Regions from separate parts of the Oerskovia sp. NPDC056781 genome, predicted to be linked through region 1. Evidence: riboswitches for the same ligand, from Rfam matches in the RefSeq annotation. Region 1 holds a riboswitch; each other region holds the start of a gene.
What was found. A riboswitch is a leader RNA that binds a small molecule or an ion and turns the genes downstream of it on or off. The one in region 1 is predicted to bind S-adenosylmethionine.

Region 1 (5,908 bases):
GAGGACCTCGATCTGCAGCCCGGCCGCGTGGATCGTCTCGCCGCCCCGCAACGGCGTCGCCTCCTGGGAACGAGCCGGGTGGCAGTGCGCCGGGTCCGCGGCACGGACGGGCGCGCCCGTGAGCGCGGCGAAGCGTGCCGCTCCTGCGGTGTGGTCGGCGTGACGGTGCGTGATCAGGACGACCTCGACGCGCGGGCCGGCGGCCAGGGCGGTGAGGTGAGCGACGTCGTCGGGCCCGGGGTCGACGACCACGCGCGAGCGCGCCCCCGGTGCGGCCAGGACGTAGGACCTGGTCCCGTCGAGCGTCATGGGGCCGGGGTTGGGGGCGAGCAGCACCGAGGCCAGGTCCGTGACGCGGACGGGCCCGCCCGACGGCGCCGCACCGGCGGGCGGGCTGGTGCGGTCGTCGCTCGGTGGGGTCACGGGATCAGTCGCCGAGCGCGGCCGCGAGCAGCTCGAGCGTCTGCGTGCGCCCGGGCGTCGCGTCGAGCGACTCGTCGGCCCGCGACGCCGCGACGGGCACGACCATGACCTCGTCGACGCCGTGCCGGGCGGCGAGCTCGCGCACGCGACGGGCGGCAGCCTGGGGCTCGTCGACGATCCAGCGGTCGAGCATCTCGTCGGCCATCTGGGACGTGAGCCCGTCGAGCGGCGTCGACGCGGCGTCCTCGACCGTCTCCTGGGCGCCCAGCGGCTTCCCCGAGCGCAGGCGGGCCATCATGCGCGCCTGCGGCAGGGCGCGGGCGCGGGCCTCGTCGAGCGTCGGGGCGACCGACACGTTGACCGTCAGGAACGTCTCCGGCGCGGGGTGCTCGGCCGACGGGCGGTAGCCGTCGCGGTAGAGCGCGAGGATCTCGTCGATGCCGGCGCCCGAGAAGTGGTTGGCGAACACGTACGGCAGGCCGAGCTCTGCGGCGAGCCGCGCGGAGTAGTCGCTCGACCCGAGCAGCCACACGGTCGGCACCGTCTCGGCGGCCGGGGTCGCGTGGACGTCGTAGACCTGGCCCGTCGTGAGGCGGACCGAGGCGCCCTCGGCGCTCATGAGCGAGCGGATGTCCTGGACGTGCTGGGGGAAGCGGTCGACGTCGGACGTCGGGCCGCTGCTGCGCAGCAGTGCGGTGACGACGGGGTCGCTGCCGGGCGCGCGCCCGATGCCCAGGTCGATGCGCCCCGGGGCCATGGCCTCCAGGACCGCGAACTGCTCGGCGACGACGAGGGGTGCGTGGTTGGGGAGCATGACGCCGCCCGACCCGACGCGGATCCGCTCGGTCACCGCTGCAGCCGCCGAGATCATGACGGGCGGTGCCGAGGCCGCGACCGCGGGCATGTTGTGGTGCTCGGCGAACCAGTAGCGCGTGAAGCCGAGGCGGTCGGCGAGGCGCACGAGGTCCAGGGAGGCGGCGATGGCCTGGGCGGAGGACTGTCCCGAGCGGACGGGGACGAGGTCGAGGACGGAGAGGCGCGGCGAGGTAGTCATCGCCTGGTGCAACCCCGGGATACGGCCGGGGTATTCCTGCGCGGCCGCTGGGTGCGGAGCAGCTGTCGTCGATCGCTCGATCGGACGACTGCTCCGCACCCGGCGCGTGGCCCGTGAGGGGCTAGCGTGCGGCGAGCGCCTGCTCGACGTCCTCGATGAGGTCGAGCGGGTCCTCGAGGCCGATCGACAGGCGCACGGTCGTCTCCGCGATCCCGACGGCGGCACGCCCGTCCGGACCCAGCTTGCGGTGCGTCGTGGTCGCCGGGTGCGTGATGAGCGACTTGGCGTCGCCCAGGTTGTTCGAGATGTCCACGACCCGCAGGGCGTCGAGGAACTGGAACGTGCGCTTCTTGAGGAGCTCGGGGTCGGTGCGCGGGTCGTCGGCGCCCAGCACGTCGAGGTTGAACGTCACGACCGTCCCGCCACCGCTCTGCTGGGCCTTGGCGAGCTCGACCTGCGGGTGCGAGGCCAGGAACGGGTAGCGCACGGCCGTGACGCCCGGCAGCTCCTCGAGGGCCGTCGCGACCTGGAGGGCCGAGGCGTTCTGCGCCTTGACGCGCACCGAGAGGGTCTCGAGCCCCTTGACCAGGACCCACGCGTTGAACGCGCTGAGCGACGGGCCGGTGTTGCGGATGAAGGTCTGGACCGGTCCCTTGACGTACTCCTCGGAGCCCAGGATCGCGCCGCCCAGCACGCGCCCCTGTCCGTCGATGTGCTTGGTCGCCGAGTACACGACGACGTCGGCGCCGAGCTCGAGCGGCTTCTGCAGCACGGGGGTCGCGAACACGTTGTCGAGCACGACGACGGCACCCGCGGCGTGCGCGAGGTCGCTCACCCGGCGCACGTCGATCACGTCCTGCATGGGGTTGGACGGGGTCTCGAAGAAGACGACGTCCGCGGGGGTCGACAGCGCCTCCTCCCACTGCGAGAGGACGTGGCCGTCGACGTAGTCGGTGCGCACGCCCCACTTGGCGAAGATCTCGTCGAAGATCACGAGCGACGAGCCGAACAGCGCGCGGGCCGCGACGATGCGCGACCCGGCGCCGACCAGCGCCGCGAGCGAGGTGAAGACCGCGGACATGCCCGACGCGGTCGCGTAGCAGGCCTCGGCGCCCTCGATGAGGCGCAGCCGCTCCTCGAACGTGTGCACCGTCGGGTTGCCGTAGCGCGAGTAGATGAAGCGGTCGACCTCGCCTGTGAACGCGGCCTCGGCCTCGGCGGCGCTCCCGTACACGTAGCCCTGCGTGAGGAAGAGCGCCTCGCTCGTCTCCTCGAAGTTGGTGCGGGCGTGGCCGCCGCGCACGGCGAGCGTGTCGGGGCGGACCGAGCGGGGGAGCGGGCCACGACCCGAGCCGCCCGGGATGCCGGCGGGGATGCGGAGCACGCCGTCCCCGGTCGCGGCGCTCACGACTGCGTCCAAGGCAGGCCCGCGGCGCGCCAGCCGTCGGAGCCGCGGTGGCCGGTGCCGTCGAGCGCTCCCTCGAAACCCTCGAGGACGTTGTACGCGGGGCCAAGCCCCGCGGCGGTCGCGGCCTTGGCCGCGCCGATCGAGCGGGCTCCCGAGCGGCACAGGAAGACGACCGGACGCTCAGGGCTCAACCCGGCCGCGGTGAGCTCCGCGACGAACGCCGGGTTGGGGCGGCCCGTGACGTCGACCCACTGGGTCAGGACCGGTTCGCGGCCCGTCGAGGCAAGATCGGGGACCCCGACGAAGCGCCACTCGGCGTCGGTGCGGACGTCCACGAGGACGGCGCTCGGGTCGCTCTGGAGCAGGGCCCACGCCTGCTGGGGCGTGATGTCCCCGGCGTAGCCGTCGGCAGGCCGGGCGTCGGGGACCGGGGCAGCGGTCGCGCGGTCGGGGGCACTCATGGTGATCCTCCATCGGTCGTGGCGGTAGCACCCTCGCCCGTCACCGGGGGGTTGCTGCGGCGTCATCGTGCCAAGTCACTCAGCCGCTCTGGATGGTTGCGTCGGATCGTACGCCACCGTGACCACGGAAAAGAACAGGTGTCTCGCAGGGTGGTCGGGCTAGGTTCCTGCGCATGAGCGACCTCCCCGCACCGGACCACGAGGTAGAGGAATCCCGTCGAGACGGAGGGCCAGGGGGCTCTACCTCGACGCAAGCCCTCTACCTCGCGGCGCCCGACCAGGCCGAGGAGCCCCTGGCCGGCGGGAACTCGACGACGGTCGTGCGCAGCGGCGACACCGTCCGCCGGACCGCGGGGCCCTGGACGCCCACGGTCCAGGCGCTCCTGCGGCACCTGCGAGCACAGGGCGTCACCGAGGTACCCGAGCCGCTGGGAACCGACGACCAGGGGCGAGAGGTGCTGTCGTTCCTCCCCGGTGACGTCGGGAACTACCCGTTGCCCCCGTGGGTCTGGGACGACGCGGTGCTCCGGGATGCGGGCGCGCTGCTGCGGCGCGTGCACGACGCGAGCGTCGGGTTCCTCGACACAGGCGCCGCCGCCCTCGTCCCCGACGCCCCGCCGGCCCCTGTCTGGCAGACCGCACCGCACGAGCCCGCCGAGGTCGTGTGCCACAACGACGTCGCCCCGTACAACATGGTCTTCCGCGACGGAACCCTCGTGGGGCTCATCGACTTCGACACCGCGAGCCCCGGCCCCCGGATCTGGGACCTGGCCTACCTCGGCTACCGGCTCGCGCCCCTCGTGGCGGACGCAGGGGAGTCGGAGGGGAGCGACGTCGTCGGGCGGCTGGACCCGATGGCGCGGCTCGACGCCCTGGTCTCCGCGTACGGGATGCCGTACTCGCGCCGCGAGGTCCTGACCACCGTCGTCGCGCGGCTCGACGAGCTCGCGGCGTTCACGGACGAGCGGGCGACCGCGACCGGTCGGGCCGACTTCCGGGAGCACGCGGCCATGTACCGGGCCGACGCGCGGCGCGCGCAGGCGCTCGCGGACGCGTCCTCGGCCTCGCCCGTCCTGCCCGCCTGACAGACCACCCTGACCACGATCCGAGACGCGGTGCCCACCGGTTGACACGCTCCGCGCGCCTCGACCATCCTGGACACCAGGTCATGAGTGCCAGCGCAAAACCCCGGTTTGCTGGCCGGCAACCCTCCTCCGCGGTGGGGTGCCCCGGGTGACGACCAGGTCCCTCTCTATCTGGAGGGGGGCAAGCGCGGAGGGGCCGGCACGGCGAACTCCGACGACCACCGGAGGACGTGCCATGAGCGCACACGCAGTCATCGAAGCACCCACCTCGTGTGCCGTGCTGCCCGTCGTGGGCAGCGACACCCTGGTCCCCCTCGTCGACGGGCGCAGCGTCCCGTACGCGAACCTCGACGTCGCGGCCTCGGCCCCGGCGCTCCAGGTCGTGGCCGACCGGGTCACCGAGGTCCTGCCGCTGTACGCGAGCGTGCACCGCGGCGCGGGCTACCTGTCCCAGGTGTCGACGGCCCTCTACGAGGCCGCGCGCCAGACCATCGGCGCGTTCGTCGGCGCGCGCGAGGACGACGTCACGATCGTCACGCGCAACACCACGGACTCCCTCAACCTCCTCGCGGGCTGCGTCCCGGCCCGGGCCGACGGCTCGCCAGGGCGTGTGCTCGTCCTCGACGTCGAGCACCACGCGAACCTCCTGCCCTGGCAGCGCACGGGCGGCGCCACGGTCCTGGTCGGCGGTGCGACGGTCGCCGAGACCCTGTCCGGGCTGCGCGCCGAGCTGTCGCGCTTCCCGTACGCGCTCGTCGCGGTCACGGGCGCGTCGAACGTCACGGGCGAGTCGCTGCCGCTCGCCGAGGTCGTGACCGCGGCGCACGACGCCGGCGCGCGCGTCCTGCTCGACGGCGCCCAGCTCGTCCCGCACCGGGGCGTCTCGCTCGCCGCGACCGACGTGGACTACGTCGCGTTCTCGGGGCACAAGACCTACGCGCCGTTCGGTGCGGGCGCTCTCGTCGGTCGCCGCGACTGGCTCGACACCGGCACGCCCTACCTCGCCGGTGGTGGCGCGGTCCGCAACGTCACGCTCGACGGCACCACGTGGCAGAGCGCCCCGGCACGGCACGAGGCCGGGTCGCCCAACGTGATCGGCGCGGTCGCGCTCGCCTCCGCGTGCGACGCGCTCGCGGCCCTCGAGCCCGGCGTGCTCGTCGCGCACGAGACCGAGCTGCGGGCCCGGCTCGTCGCGGGGCTCGAGGCGATCGACGGCGTGCGCGTCGTGCGGGCCTGGGCCGACGCCGTCGACCCGGTGGGGGTCGTGACGTTCTCGGTCGACGGCTCCGACGCGGGGCTCGTCGCGGCCTACCTGTCGGCCGAGCACGGCATCGGCGTGCGTGACGGCCGCTTCTGCGCGCACCCGCTCCTGGCCCGGCTGGGCTTCCCGGCCGGGGCGATCAGGGCGTCGATCGGGGTCGGCACGACGGGCGAGGAGATCGACCGTCTCGTCACCGCGCTGCGCACCTGGGTGAGC
Region 2 (5,908 bases), on a different contig from region 1:
GCAGCGCTCGCGGGCGGAGACGGGCACCTCGCCGCGGCCCAGGCGGGCCAGCTCACGGCCGACGGCGCCTGGCACGCCACGAGCCCGGTCCTCGAGGCGGGCCGCCGCTACCGCTACCGCTTCACGACGGCCGACGCCGCCACCGAGTGGTTCGAGGTCAGTGCGGGGACGTGGACCTCGACCGCCCCGGCGGGGGCCCGCGGAGTGACCGTGGGCGGCGTGCCCGCCGACGAGCACCCGCTCGTCGTCCCCGGCTCGGTCGAGTGGTGGACCGACGAGGACGGCGCCCGGCGCGTGCGGTTCGCGTTCCGCCTCGGCGCGTCCGAGCACGTGGTCGGGTTCGGCGAGCGGTTCGACGCCGTCGACCAGCGCGGCAGGAGCCTCGACGCCGTCGTGTTCGAGCAGTACAAGTCGCAGGGCGCGACGGGACGCACGTACATGCCGATGCCGTTCGCGCACGTCGTGGGCGGCTCCGGCTGGGGCTTCCACGTCCGCACGTCGCGGCGCACCTGGTACGACGTCGCCGCCTCCTCGCCCGACCTGCTGGTCGTCGAGGCGGCGCTGGGCGACGACGCCGCGCTCGACGTCGGCGTCTACGAGGGCAGCCCCACGGAGGTGCTCAAGGCGTTCGGCGACGAGGTCGGCCGGGCCGAGGAGCTCCCGTCGTGGGTCCTGGGCCTGTGGGCGTCGGGCAACGAGTGGAACACCCAGCAGCTCGTCATGGAGCAGATGGACGCGCACCGCGACCTCGACGTCCCCGTGAGCGTCGTCGTGATCGAGGCGTGGAGCGACGAGGAGGGCATCACGATCTTCCGCGACGCCCGCTACGCGATCAACGCCGACGGCGCACCGCACGCCGCCTCCGACTTCACGTACCCGGCCGACGGCGCCTGGCCCGACCCGAAGGGCATGATCGACGAGCTGCACTCCCGCGGCATCAAGGTTGTCCTGTGGCAGATCCCCCTGCTCAAGACCGAGCACGACCTCGGCCCCGACGTGCCGCACGAGGCCCAGGTGCTCGCCGACGGGCGCGCCATGGTCGCGGCCGGGCACGCGGTCCGCGAGGAGGACGGCAGCGCCTACCACAACCGCGGTTGGTGGTTCCCGCAGTCCCTCATGGCCGACCTGTCGACCCCGGAGGGCCGCGAGTGGTGGACCGCGCGCCGCCAGTACCTCGTCGCCGAGCTCGACGTCGACGGCTTCAAGACCGACGGCGGCGAGCACGCGTGGGGCGACGAGCTCCGGTACGCGGACGGGCGCCGGGGCGACGAGGGCAACAACCTCTACCCCGTGCACTACGCCCGCGCGTTCGGCGACCTGCTGCGCAAGAACGGCAAGGCTCCCGTGACGTTCTCCCGCGCCGGGTTCACTGGGTCGCAGGCCCACGGCCTGCACTGGGCGGGCGACGAGAACTCGACCTGGGAGGCGTTCCGCTGGTCCATGAACGCGGGCATCACGGCCTCGGCCTGCGGCATCGTCTACTGGGGCTGGGACCTCGCCGGTTTCTCCGGCCCCGTGCCCGGCTCGGAGCTCTACCTGCGCGGGGTCGCGGCCGCGACGTTCAGCCCCGTCATGCAGTACCACTCGGAGTTCAACCACCACCAGCGCCCCCTGCGGGACCGCACGCCGTGGTACGTCGCCGAGACCAACGACGACCCCGAGGTCGTGGACGTGTTCCGGGGCTTCGCGAAGGTCCGCGAGCGCCTCGTGCCGTACCTCGCCGAGCAGGCGCGGCACTCGATCGCCACGGGTGCCCCGCTCATGCGCGGTCTGTTCGTCGACCACTCGCACGACGAGAACGTGTGGGAGCACGCCGACGAGTACCAGCTCGGCGACGACCTGCTGGTCCACCCCGTGACCGAGGAGGGCGCCACGACGTGGACCACGTACCTCCCGGCGGGCGAGTGGGTCGACGCCTGGACGGGGCGGCCCGCCACGGGCGAGCCCAGCGGGGCCGGGGTGCTCGTGACGCGCGACGTCCCGCGCGACGTCATCCCGGTGTACGTGCGTGCGTCCGCCTGGGAGGACCTGGCGCCGGTCTTCGCGCGGTAGTCGCTCGTCGGTCCGGCGGTCCGGCGGTCCGGCGGGCCGACGGCGCAGCAGCAGCGGTGAGCACGGCTCCACCCGTCCGCGGGTGGGGCCTGCGGCCCGAGCTCACCGCCCACGACCGTCAGCCGAACGCCGTGACCTGGGCTTCGTCGACCCTCAGCAGCCGACCTCCCCCAGCGACCAGCTCGTACGGGTCACCGGTGTGCTCCTGGGTCCATCGCACGTCGCCCGTCGCCAGGTCGAGGGCGGTGACCGAGCTCGTGCCGGGCGCGGTGGGGACGACGAGGAGCGCGGAGAAGCCGTCGGTGAACGTGCCGGTCACGCGGTACGACACCGCACCGGACACAGGCCCGGCGGCCCGCCGCCACCGCTCCTCGCCCGTCGTGGCGTCCAGAGCGACCGTTTCCCGGTCGACCGTCTGCACGAGCACGACGTCCGCCCCGCGGACGAGCACCTGCCGCGCTGCGACCGGCGCGGTCCAGGCGGTCGTGCCGTCCCGGTGGACGGCGAGGAGCGTCTCCCCCTGGTCGAGCAGGACGAGGTGAGGTGCCATGAGGTCTCTGGCACCTTCCCCGAGCACGAGCCCTTCGTTCCTCTAGAGCACCGTGCCGTCGGCCGAGACGGCCTCGGCGGGTCCCGCGACGGCCGTCCCCGACGAGCGGAGGTAGGACCCGTTACCCAAGGCGGTGACCTGCACCATCGCCGACGGTTCGTCGACGACCAGGCCCCCAGGTGTCAGGTAGGACAGGACGCCGCAGCCGTGGACCTCCACCGTCCCCGTCCGGTAGACCGCACGGACGGCATCACCTTCGGTCGCGCACAGCGGGCCCTGCGCGTCCTCCTTCACGGTCAGCCGTCGCTCCCACGCCACCGTTCCCGTCCGGACGTCGACGGACCGGACCACGACCCCCGTCTCGTCCCTGGTGGCCTGGAGCACCGTCCCACCGGGACCGGTGACCGCCTCGCCCCTGCGTGGGTCCACCTCCACCTCGGCCACCACCGCACCGTCGACGCTCACGAGTCGGGCTGTGGGAGCATCCTCCCCCTGGCCCAGGCACACGAAGGCCGACGCCTCCGGCGTCCCCTCGACGCCCTCCTGGTCGGCGGCGCAGACCTGCCGGGTCAGGTCGTCCAGCCGCCAGCGCTCGTCGCCCGACCCGAGGTCGTACCCGACGGTCCCGGAGCGCCCCGGGATCACCAGCAGGTCCCCCACGGTGAACGGCTCGCCCTCGTCGCGGTCGACGCTCCACTCGGCACGCGGCGCGTAGGCGAGGTCGAAGATCCCGCCCTCGGACGATCGGAGCGTCTCGAGCGCGTCGTCCTGGGCCGCCCCGTCACGCGTCACGACGACCGCGGCCGCCGTCCCGAGCACGCCGAGACCGGCGGCGAGGCCGACGAGGAGGGCGGCACGGCGCCGTCGGGCGGAGCGGTCGAGCGGGCGCCCCCTCTGCTCGCGACGACGCGGCTCCGGGTCGACCGGGTCGACGTCCTCGGACGAGTCGTCGAGCATGAACACGACCTGCTGCTGGCTGCGTCGGCGAGGCACGCCCGGAGCATACCGGCGACGTCGAGAAGGAACGCCCGACGGTCCGGTGGCGACCGACAGGCGTACGTTGGAAGGGCGAATGCAGGGCCCGACGGAGCGACCCTGCGACAGCGTGGACGGAACACGGACCGGCCTGAACGACCACCCCGGACCCCTGCGTCTCACGCTTCGAGCAGATATTGGCTCAGATCATGGATTCCCCCTACGATCGTCAACACCATCCAGAGCGGTCGAGAGTCCTGGCTCGTTGACACCGCAGCAACCCCCCAACGGAAGCCTCCCGCGGGTACGGGTGCTACAGCCAGGTTCGATGGAGCGATTCATGACCGAGGCATCTTCCTGCGCACCCCTACACCGCACCGGGGTCCCGCGCGCCAGTCGTACGGCCCCCGTGGCCACCACCAGCACGCCCCTCGTGGCGGTCACGCGATGAGCATCGTCGACCTGGGGCACTTCGGGCACGAGGCACCGCGACCCACGGTGTCGTTCGAGCTCATGCCCCCGCGCCGCCCCGACGCCGCACCCAAGTTCTGGGAGACGGCCCGCCGTCTGGTCGCGACGTCCCCCGACTTCGTGTCGGTCACGTACGGCGCGGCCGGCACCGACCGTGAGACCTCCCGGCGCGTCATCAGCCAGCTCCTGCACGGCACGCCCGTGCTGCCCATCGCGCACCTGACGTGCGTGGGCGCCTCGCGCGAGGACGTCGAGGACGTCATCACGGACTTCCTCGACGCGGGCGTGCGCAGCTTCCTCGCCCTGCGGGGCGACCCGCCGCGCGACCAGCCGGACTGGCGCCCCGCCGAGGACGGCGTGCGGTCGAGCACCGAGCTCGTGGCCCTGCTGCGCGAGGTCGAGGCCGCGCGCTGCGCCGCGAGCCCGAGCGTCGCGCTGCGCGGCGCGGCCCGCCCGCTGACCATCGCGGTCGCGACGTTCCCCGACGGGAACCTCGCCGCCGGGACGAGCCGCACCCAGGAGGTGCGCCGCCTGTGGCAGAAGCAGCAGGCAGGCGCGGACTTCGCGATCACGCAGCTCTTCTACGAGGCGTCCTCGTACATCGACTTCGTCGCCGAGGCGCGCGCCGCAGGGGTGACCATCCCGATCCTCGCGGGCCTGCTGCCCATGACGGACCCGGCCCGGCTCGCACGCGTTGAGGAGCTCACGGGCGTCCCGGCACCGCAGCGCGTCGTCGAGGCCCTCGAGGCCGAGCAGGACCCCGCCGCGCGCCACGCCCTGGGCATCCGCCACTCGGTCACGCTCGCGCGCCAGGTCCTCGCCGCCGGTGCGCCCGGCCTCCACATCTACACGTTCAACAAGCACCAAGCCGCTCTAGACCTGCTCGAGGGAGTCGACCTCGGCGGTGGGGCAGCGGGGGACGCCGACGGCGTCTCGTCCCGCACCCCCGACCTGGCCAGCGGGCCGTGGGTCTCCGGCACTCCCCTTCCCTCCGCCGAGCCTGCCCTGGGCAGCTCCTCGGTCTGACCAGTTCAGAGGTATTCACCATGAGTGCACCCACGTTCCCGTCCGGTTCCGTCCTCGGATACCCCCGCATCGGCCCGCGCCGCGAGCTCAAGAAGGCCGTCGAGTCCTTCTGGGCCGGCAGGACCACCGCCGACGAGCTCGAGGCCACGGCCTCGGCGCTGCGCGTCGCCGCAGCGAAGCGCCTCGTCGACCTGGGCCTCGACGCCGCGTCGGGCGCCGTGCCCGGCTCCTTCTCCTACTACGACCAGGTGCTCGACGTCGTCGCTCTCCTCGGGGCGGTCCCGTCCCGCTTCGCGTCGCTCACCGACGCCGACGGCGCGCTGGACCTCGCGGGCTACTTCACGGTCGCGCGCGGCGCCGGCGAGGACGCCCCGCTCGAGATGACCAAGTGGTTCGACACGAACTACCACTACCTGGTCCCCGAGATCAGCGAGTCCACGCCGTTCCGCTTCGCGGACGACCGCGTCGTGCGCCAGTTCGTCGAGGCCAAGGACGCGGGCGTCGTGACCCGGCCCGTCGTCGTCGGGCCCGTCACGTTCCTCGCACTGTCCAAGGCCGCCGACGACAGCGCGCCCGGCTTCAGCCCGCTCTCGCGCCTCGCGGACGTCCTGCCCGTGTACGTCGAGCTGCTGCGCGCCCTGGCCGCGGCGGGTGCACCGTGGGTGCAGCTCGATGAGCCCGCGCTCGTGTCCGACTCGATCGACGTCCCGGCCGCCGAGGTCCACGCCGCGGTCACCGAGGCGTACCGCGTGCTCGCGACCGAGCTCGCGGTGGGCTCCGAGCGTCCCGCGATCCTCGTGGGCGCGCCGTTCGGCGGGCTCCAGGGTGAGCACG
Region 3 (5,908 bases), on a different contig from region 1:
CGTGGTAGACGAGCGGCGTCGCGTCGCTGCGCGTCCCCGACGCGAGCGCACGCAGCGAGACCAGGTAGCTGTCGCCCACGGGCGTGCGCTGGATGATGCGCCCGCGCACCCAGGACAGCGCGCCGTCGATCACGGGCTCCCCGGAGTCGAGCGGTGACCACCCGCCGGCTGCGAAGCGGTCGATCCCGCTCGTCGCGAAGCGCGCCGACACGTCGTCCTGGTCGGCGCTGAGGAAGTTGACCGTGACCGTGCGGGCCGCGGAGATCGCGGGCCACGACGACGAGGTCGACGCGAGCGAGAACGCGAGCAGCGGCGGCGCGGCCGAGACCGAGATGACCGACGTCGCCGTGAAGCCCACCGGGCGGCCCTCGTGCTCGAGCGCGACGACCGCCACGCCCGCGGGGTGCTGCCGGAACACGGCCTTGTAGGCGTCGGCGCTGAGCTGCGGCTCGTCCTGCTCGTGGAGCAGGGCCTCGAGCCCGGCGAGGCCCGCGACGTCGGAGCGGGTCGTGGGTTCGGCGGTCATCGGGTCACCTCGGCGAGCTCGGGAGCGGTCCGGTGGGTGGGGACGTCCTGCCCGACGGCGGCGCTCACCGCCCGGAGCAACGGGCCTCCCGCACGGTCGAGCCAGGCGTCGACGGTGCTCGCGAGCTCGGCCTCGCCGAGCTGGGAGTCCAGGAGGGTGAGCGTGCGTGCGGGGACCGTCGCGCCGAGCTCCACGAGGAGCGGGCGCAGGTGCACCTCGCCCGCGAGAGCGTGCGCGGGGTTGCCCGACACCACGACCGGGACGGCCACGACCCCGGCCAGGCCGTCGGGGCCGTAGAGGTCGAGGAACGCCTTGAGCAGCCCGGTGTACGAGCCCTTGTAGACGGGCGTCGCGACGACCAGTACGGCGGCGCTCGCGGCGATGTCCCGCGCGGTGTCGGCGCGCGGGTGCTCGGGGGCGAGGATCTCGGTGGCGATCTCGGCGAGGTCGATCGTGGCCGGTGACGGCCCTGTCCGGGAGGGCCCGGTCTGCGGGGCCCCGGCTGGGTCGACCGGGTCGGCCGGGTCGGCCGGGGCGAGGCCCAGGTGGTCGGCGACTCGGGCTGCGACCGTCCGGGCGGCGGTCAAGGTCCGTGAACCGGGCCGCGGGTTGCCGACCAGGGTCACCACGGCCGGTCGCGGGTCGTCGGTCTGCGTCGGGCGGGGTGCTTCGGGGTGCTGGGTCATCGCTTCCTCACTGTCGTCGTGCTGCACGCTTGCCGCGTCGTGCCGGCGCGGCCAGGTCATCTCCCGGAGCACCCCGTCGTGAAGGGGTTGCTGACCAGCGAGCCGGGGCTTCGCGCTGGTGCTCGTGACCTCTGGGTAGGGGTATAGCCCCGGCGGGGGGAATCTGCACCGATCAGGTCGAGAATTCTCAGAGGGTGGACGGAGGTTTCCTGCACCGGACCCTCGAACTGTTGCCTCGAGCAAGGGCGGCGTCCCAGGTCATGAGCCTGGCGTCTCCCAGAGTGGGACGGGAGTACGGCGATGTTTACGAGTACGTAACCTGGTGCGGTTCAAAGCCCGCCCTGCCGAGGAGCACTCCATGGATAGTCGTCTGCAGTCCGTCTTCGACGAGGTCCTCGCCCGCAACCCTGGTGAGGTCGAGTTCCACCAGGCGGTTCGCGAGGTCTTCGACTCGCTCGGGCCGGTGCTCCAGAAGAACCCCCAGTACGTCGACGCCGCCGTGCTCGAGCGCATCTGCGAGCCCGAGCGTCAGATCATCTTCCGCGTGCCGTGGGTCGACGACCGGAACCACGTCCAGATCAACCGTGGCTTCCGCGTCGAGTTCAACTCGGCCCTCGGCCCGTTCAAGGGCGGCCTCCGCTTCCACCCCTCGGTGTACCTCGGGATCGTCAAGTTCCTCGGGTTCGAGCAGATCTTCAAGAACTCGCTCACCGGCATGCCCATCGGCGGCGGCAAGGGCGGCTCGGACTTCGACCCGCGCGGCAAGTCCGACGGCGAGGTCATGCGCTTCTGCCAGTCGTTCATGACCGAGCTCTACCGCCACATCGGCGAGTACACGGACGTCCCCGCGGGCGACATCGGCGTGGGCGGCCGCGAGATCGGCTACCTGTTCGGCCAGTACAAGCGCATCACCAACCGCTACGAGTCCGGCGTGCTCACGGGCAAGGGCATCAGCTGGGGCGGATCCCTCGTGCGTACCGAGGCCACGGGCTACGGCACGGTGTTCTTCGCCGACCACATGCTGCGCACCAAGGGCCAGACCTTCGACGGCCAGCGCGTCGTCGTCTCCGGCTCGGGGAACGTCGCGACCTACGCGATCCAGAAGGCCCAGCAGCTCGGTGCGAACGTGGTGTCCTTCTCCGACTCCTCGGGCTACGTGGTCGACGAGGCCGGCGTGGACGTCGACCTGCTCCGCCAGATCAAGGAGGTCGAGCGCGGGCGCGTGGCCGACTACGTCGAGCGCCGCCCCGGCGCGCGCCTCGTGACGGGCGGCAGCATCTGGGACGTCCCCGCGACGGTCGCGCTGCCGTGCGCCACCCAGAACGAGCTGAGCGAGCAGGACGCGAAGCAGCTCGTCGCGAACGGCGTCGTCGCGGTCGCGGAGGGCGCCAACATGCCCACGACCCCGGGCGCGGTCTCGCTCCTGCAGGACGCCGGCGTGCTCTTCGCCCCGGGCAAGGCGGCGAACGCGGGCGGCGTCGCGACCTCGGCCCTCGAGATGCAGCAGAACGCCTCGCGGGACGCGTGGACGTTCGAGTACACGGAGGAGCGCCTCGCGCACATCATGGAGGGCATCCACTCGCGCTGCGAGGAGACCGCCGACGAGTACGGCGCGCCCGGCAACTACGTCCTGGGCGCGAACATCGCGGGCTTCACCAAGGTCGCCGACGCGATGATCTCGCTGGGCGTCATCTGACGCACCCGCAGGGCCTCCGGGCCCGGCGGACCGACGGGAGCGGTGCGCTCCGTGCGCCTCGCGGCGCGCGGAGGGCGCGGCTCCCGTCGTCGTCCCGGGGGTTCTGTCCCGTCCGGACGTCCGGACGCCCGGACGGATGGGACGCTCGAGGCGCCCGTGACGGCGTCGGGTCTACGCTGACCGCTGACACGGGTGCGCTGCGGCGTGCCGACCCCGACCCAAGGAGCATCCCCACATGGCACGCGAGGTCGCCCTCGAGATCGCAGTCCAGGACACCGACGGCGTGCGGATCGCCGCGCAGATCGGCGCACGCCGCGTCGAGCTGTGCGCGGCGCTCGGGGCGACGGGTGGGCTGACGCCGAGCGTGGGGCTCGTCGAGGCCGCGGTCGCGGCTGCGGCCGAGGTGGCGGGGGACGGCGTGCCCGTCGAGGTGCACCCCCTGGTCCGGCCGCGCGCGGGCGGGTTCGTGTTCAGCGCGGCAGAGCTCGACGTACAGGTGCGCGACGTCCGCGCGGCCGTGGCAGCGGGGGCGTCCGGGGTCGTGATCGGCGCCCTCACGGCCGACGGTCTGGTCGACGCGGACGTGGTGCGTGCTCTCGTCGCGGCCGCGAGCGGGCGTGACGTGACGTTCCACCGGGCGATCGACGTGGTCGAGGACGTCACGGCGGCGCTCGACCTCCTCGCGGACCTGGGCGTCACGCGTGTCCTCACCTCGGGCGGCGCCCCGAGCAGCATCGACGGTGTCGACCGGCTGCGGGAGATGGCACGTCACTGCGCGGGGCGCGTGCAGGTCCAGGCGGGCGGGGGAGTGCGCCCGCAGGACGTCGGGGCGCTCGTGGCCGCCGGGGTGGACGCGGTCCACCTCTCGGCCAAGCGCACGCTGTCCGACGACGGCGGCCCCGGTGGCGGGGGCGGGTCCGGCTACGAGGTCACGGACCTGGACGTCGCGCGCGCGGCGCGGGAAGCGGTCGACGAGGCGCTCGCGAGCCTCTAGGAGGCTTCCGGAAGGTCGTGGTCGGATCGTTCCCACGGCGGGCACGTGACGCACGAGCGTGCCCGCCGGGCCGATTCGTTGTGCACTGCGCACCGCTCGCTGGGCTCGCGGCACGACCGGAATCGGCAGGATCTAGCGGTTCTTGGCGCGGCATCGAACGGTCAGATTTCATTTAGGTAACTTTCCTGTTGTATTGGTCGGAAGCCTGCTCGGGATTCGTTAGTGTTCCTGCCACGAGCTCGCACGGTGGCGAGCGGCCGATCAGCGTGACGACGCGTTGACGACTCGAGAGGACCGATGATGATTCGAAGCGTGGCGCGCAAGCGCCTGCTCACGACGGTTGCCCTGGTGACCGGCGTGACGATGTTCGCAGCCGGCTGCTCCAGCTCTGGTGGTGAGAAGACCGAGGGGGGCGGCGACGCGGGTCGTGTCCTGAACGTGTGGGCCGGTTCGCAGACCCCCGTGGTCGCGAACTTCAACCCCTACTCGCCCAACCCGCTGCACGCGGCGAACGGCGCGATCTACGAGCCGCTCTTCTACTACAACAAGGCACAGGCCGGTGCTCCCGAGCCTCGTCTGGGCGAGTCGTTCGAGTGGTCCGAGGACGGCCTCGAGCTGACCGTCAAGATCCGCGAGGGCGTCAAGTGGACCGACGGCGAGGACTTCACGGTCGACGACGTCATCTACTCGCACACCAACGCGGCCACCAAGCGTGACTTCATCGTCTCGGTCGAGAAGGTCGACGACACGAGCGTCAAGTGGACGTTCAACTCGCCGCAGTTCACGTCCGAGGTCCAGCTCCTCGGCACCGCCCTGGTCGTCCCCGAGCACATCTTCTCCAAGATGGCCGACATCGTCTCCGACCCGAACGCGAACCCGGTCGGCACGGGCCCCTACAAGGCGGACGCCGTGACCGAGGCCGGCTACACGGTCGTCGCGAACGAGGACTACTGGGCCGGCGCGCCCAAGGTCAAGAAGGTCCGCTACCTCGGCATCGACAAGAACGGAAGCGCCGAGGACCTGCTCACCACGGGCAAGGTCGACTGGGCCGGCATGTTCGTCCCTGACCCCGAGCGGATCACGGGCGACGGTCGCCTGACGATGCTCAACACGCCGCAGGACCCCACGACGCTCTACACCTGCTCGACCGTCGCGCTCGGCTGCACGGGCATCCAGACCGACGCCGCCGTGCGCCAGGCGCTCGACCTCGCGATCGACCGCGGCGAGATCAACGAGAAGGCCTTCGCGGGGCAGGCCGCCGTCGCCTCGCCGACGTTCGCGCTGCTCGGCCGTGACGACCGGTGGATCTCCCCGGACGTCGCGAAGGAGAGCCCGCAGACGGCCGACGCAGCCGCCGCGGCTGCCGTCCTCGAAGGTGCCGGCTACACCAAGGGTGCAGACGGCATCTACGAGAAGGACGGCAAGAAGGTCGCGATGACCCTCGTCACGGTCGACGGCTGGACCGACTACAACGCGGTCGGTGACCTGGTTGCTGCACAGGCAGCCAAGGCCGGCATGCAGGTCACGCACAACAAGGTGTCGCAGCAGGAGATGTCCGACGCGCGCGTCGCGGGCACCTACGAGCTCATGGTCGGTGGCATCACCGGTCCGTCCCTCGACGACCCGTTCTCGATCTACCGCCAGTGGATGTCGACCGAGTACACGGGCCCCGTGGGTGAGGTCCTCGAGTCGGGTCGCTTCAACTACGTGCGCTACTCCAACCCTGTCGTCGACGCCGCCGTCACCGCAGCTGCCGCGACGAACGACGAAGACGCCAAGAAGGAGCAGTACGCGGTCATCCAGAAGGAGATCACCCGCGACCTCCCGTACATCCCGATCGTCGTGAACGCGACCCAGACCTTCGTCGACACGAAGGACTTCACGGGCTGGCCCACCGATGACGACCTGTACGCCTTCCCGCCGTCATGGAGCACGGTCTCGCTCGGCATCGTGCTCTCCAAGCTCGAGCCGAAGAACTGATGTCTGACCGCCGAAGAGGAGTGTCG

Region 2: it holds a riboswitch for S-adenosylmethionine, as region 1 does, so the genes downstream of both, ACFRCR_RS12955 (methylenetetrahydrofolate reductase) here and ACFRCR_RS14105 (rhodanese-like domain-containing protein) in region 1, are expected to answer to the same signal.
Region 3: it holds a riboswitch for S-adenosylmethionine, as region 1 does, so the genes downstream of both, ACFRCR_RS08530 (NADPH-dependent FMN reductase) here and ACFRCR_RS14105 (rhodanese-like domain-containing protein) in region 1, are expected to answer to the same signal.

The regions. Positions count from the first base shown of each region.
Region 1 covers NZ_JBHUAD010000177.1:1,526-7,433, forward strand. Annotated here, with positions in the region: gene ACFRCR_RS14090 (MBL fold metallo-hydrolase) at 1-423, opposite strand, end outside; gene ACFRCR_RS14095 (LLM class flavin-dependent oxidoreductase) at 428-1,477, opposite strand; gene ACFRCR_RS14100 (O-succinylhomoserine sulfhydrylase) at 1,599-2,861, opposite strand; gene ACFRCR_RS14105 (rhodanese-like domain-containing protein) at 2,882-3,346, opposite strand; SAM riboswitch class I at 3,353-3,445, opposite strand; gene ACFRCR_RS14110 (phosphotransferase enzyme family protein) at 3,520-4,431, shown strand; SAM riboswitch class IV at 4,511-4,625, shown strand; gene ACFRCR_RS14115 (aminotransferase class V-fold PLP-dependent enzyme) at 4,667-5,908, shown strand, end outside.
Region 2 covers NZ_JBHUAD010000149.1:2,330-8,237, reverse strand. Annotated here, with positions in the region: gene ACFRCR_RS12970 (TIM-barrel domain-containing protein) at 1-2,052, shown strand, start outside; gene ACFRCR_RS12965 (PQQ-binding-like beta-propeller repeat protein) at 2,171-2,602, opposite strand; gene ACFRCR_RS12960 (hypothetical protein) at 2,645-3,595, opposite strand; SAM riboswitch class I at 3,810-3,912, shown strand; gene ACFRCR_RS12955 (methylenetetrahydrofolate reductase) at 4,025-5,074, shown strand; gene metE (5-methyltetrahydropteroyltriglutamate--homocysteine S-methyltransferase) at 5,095-5,908, shown strand, end outside.
Region 3 covers NZ_JBHUAD010000070.1:11,316-17,223, reverse strand. Annotated here, with positions in the region: gene ACFRCR_RS08535 (flavin reductase family protein) at 1-526, opposite strand, end outside; gene ACFRCR_RS08530 (NADPH-dependent FMN reductase) at 523-1,212, opposite strand; SAM riboswitch class IV at 1,233-1,342, opposite strand; gene gdhA (NADP-specific glutamate dehydrogenase) at 1,571-2,908, shown strand; gene ACFRCR_RS08520 (copper homeostasis protein CutC) at 3,144-3,902, shown strand; gene ACFRCR_RS08515 (ABC transporter substrate-binding protein) at 4,200-5,882, shown strand.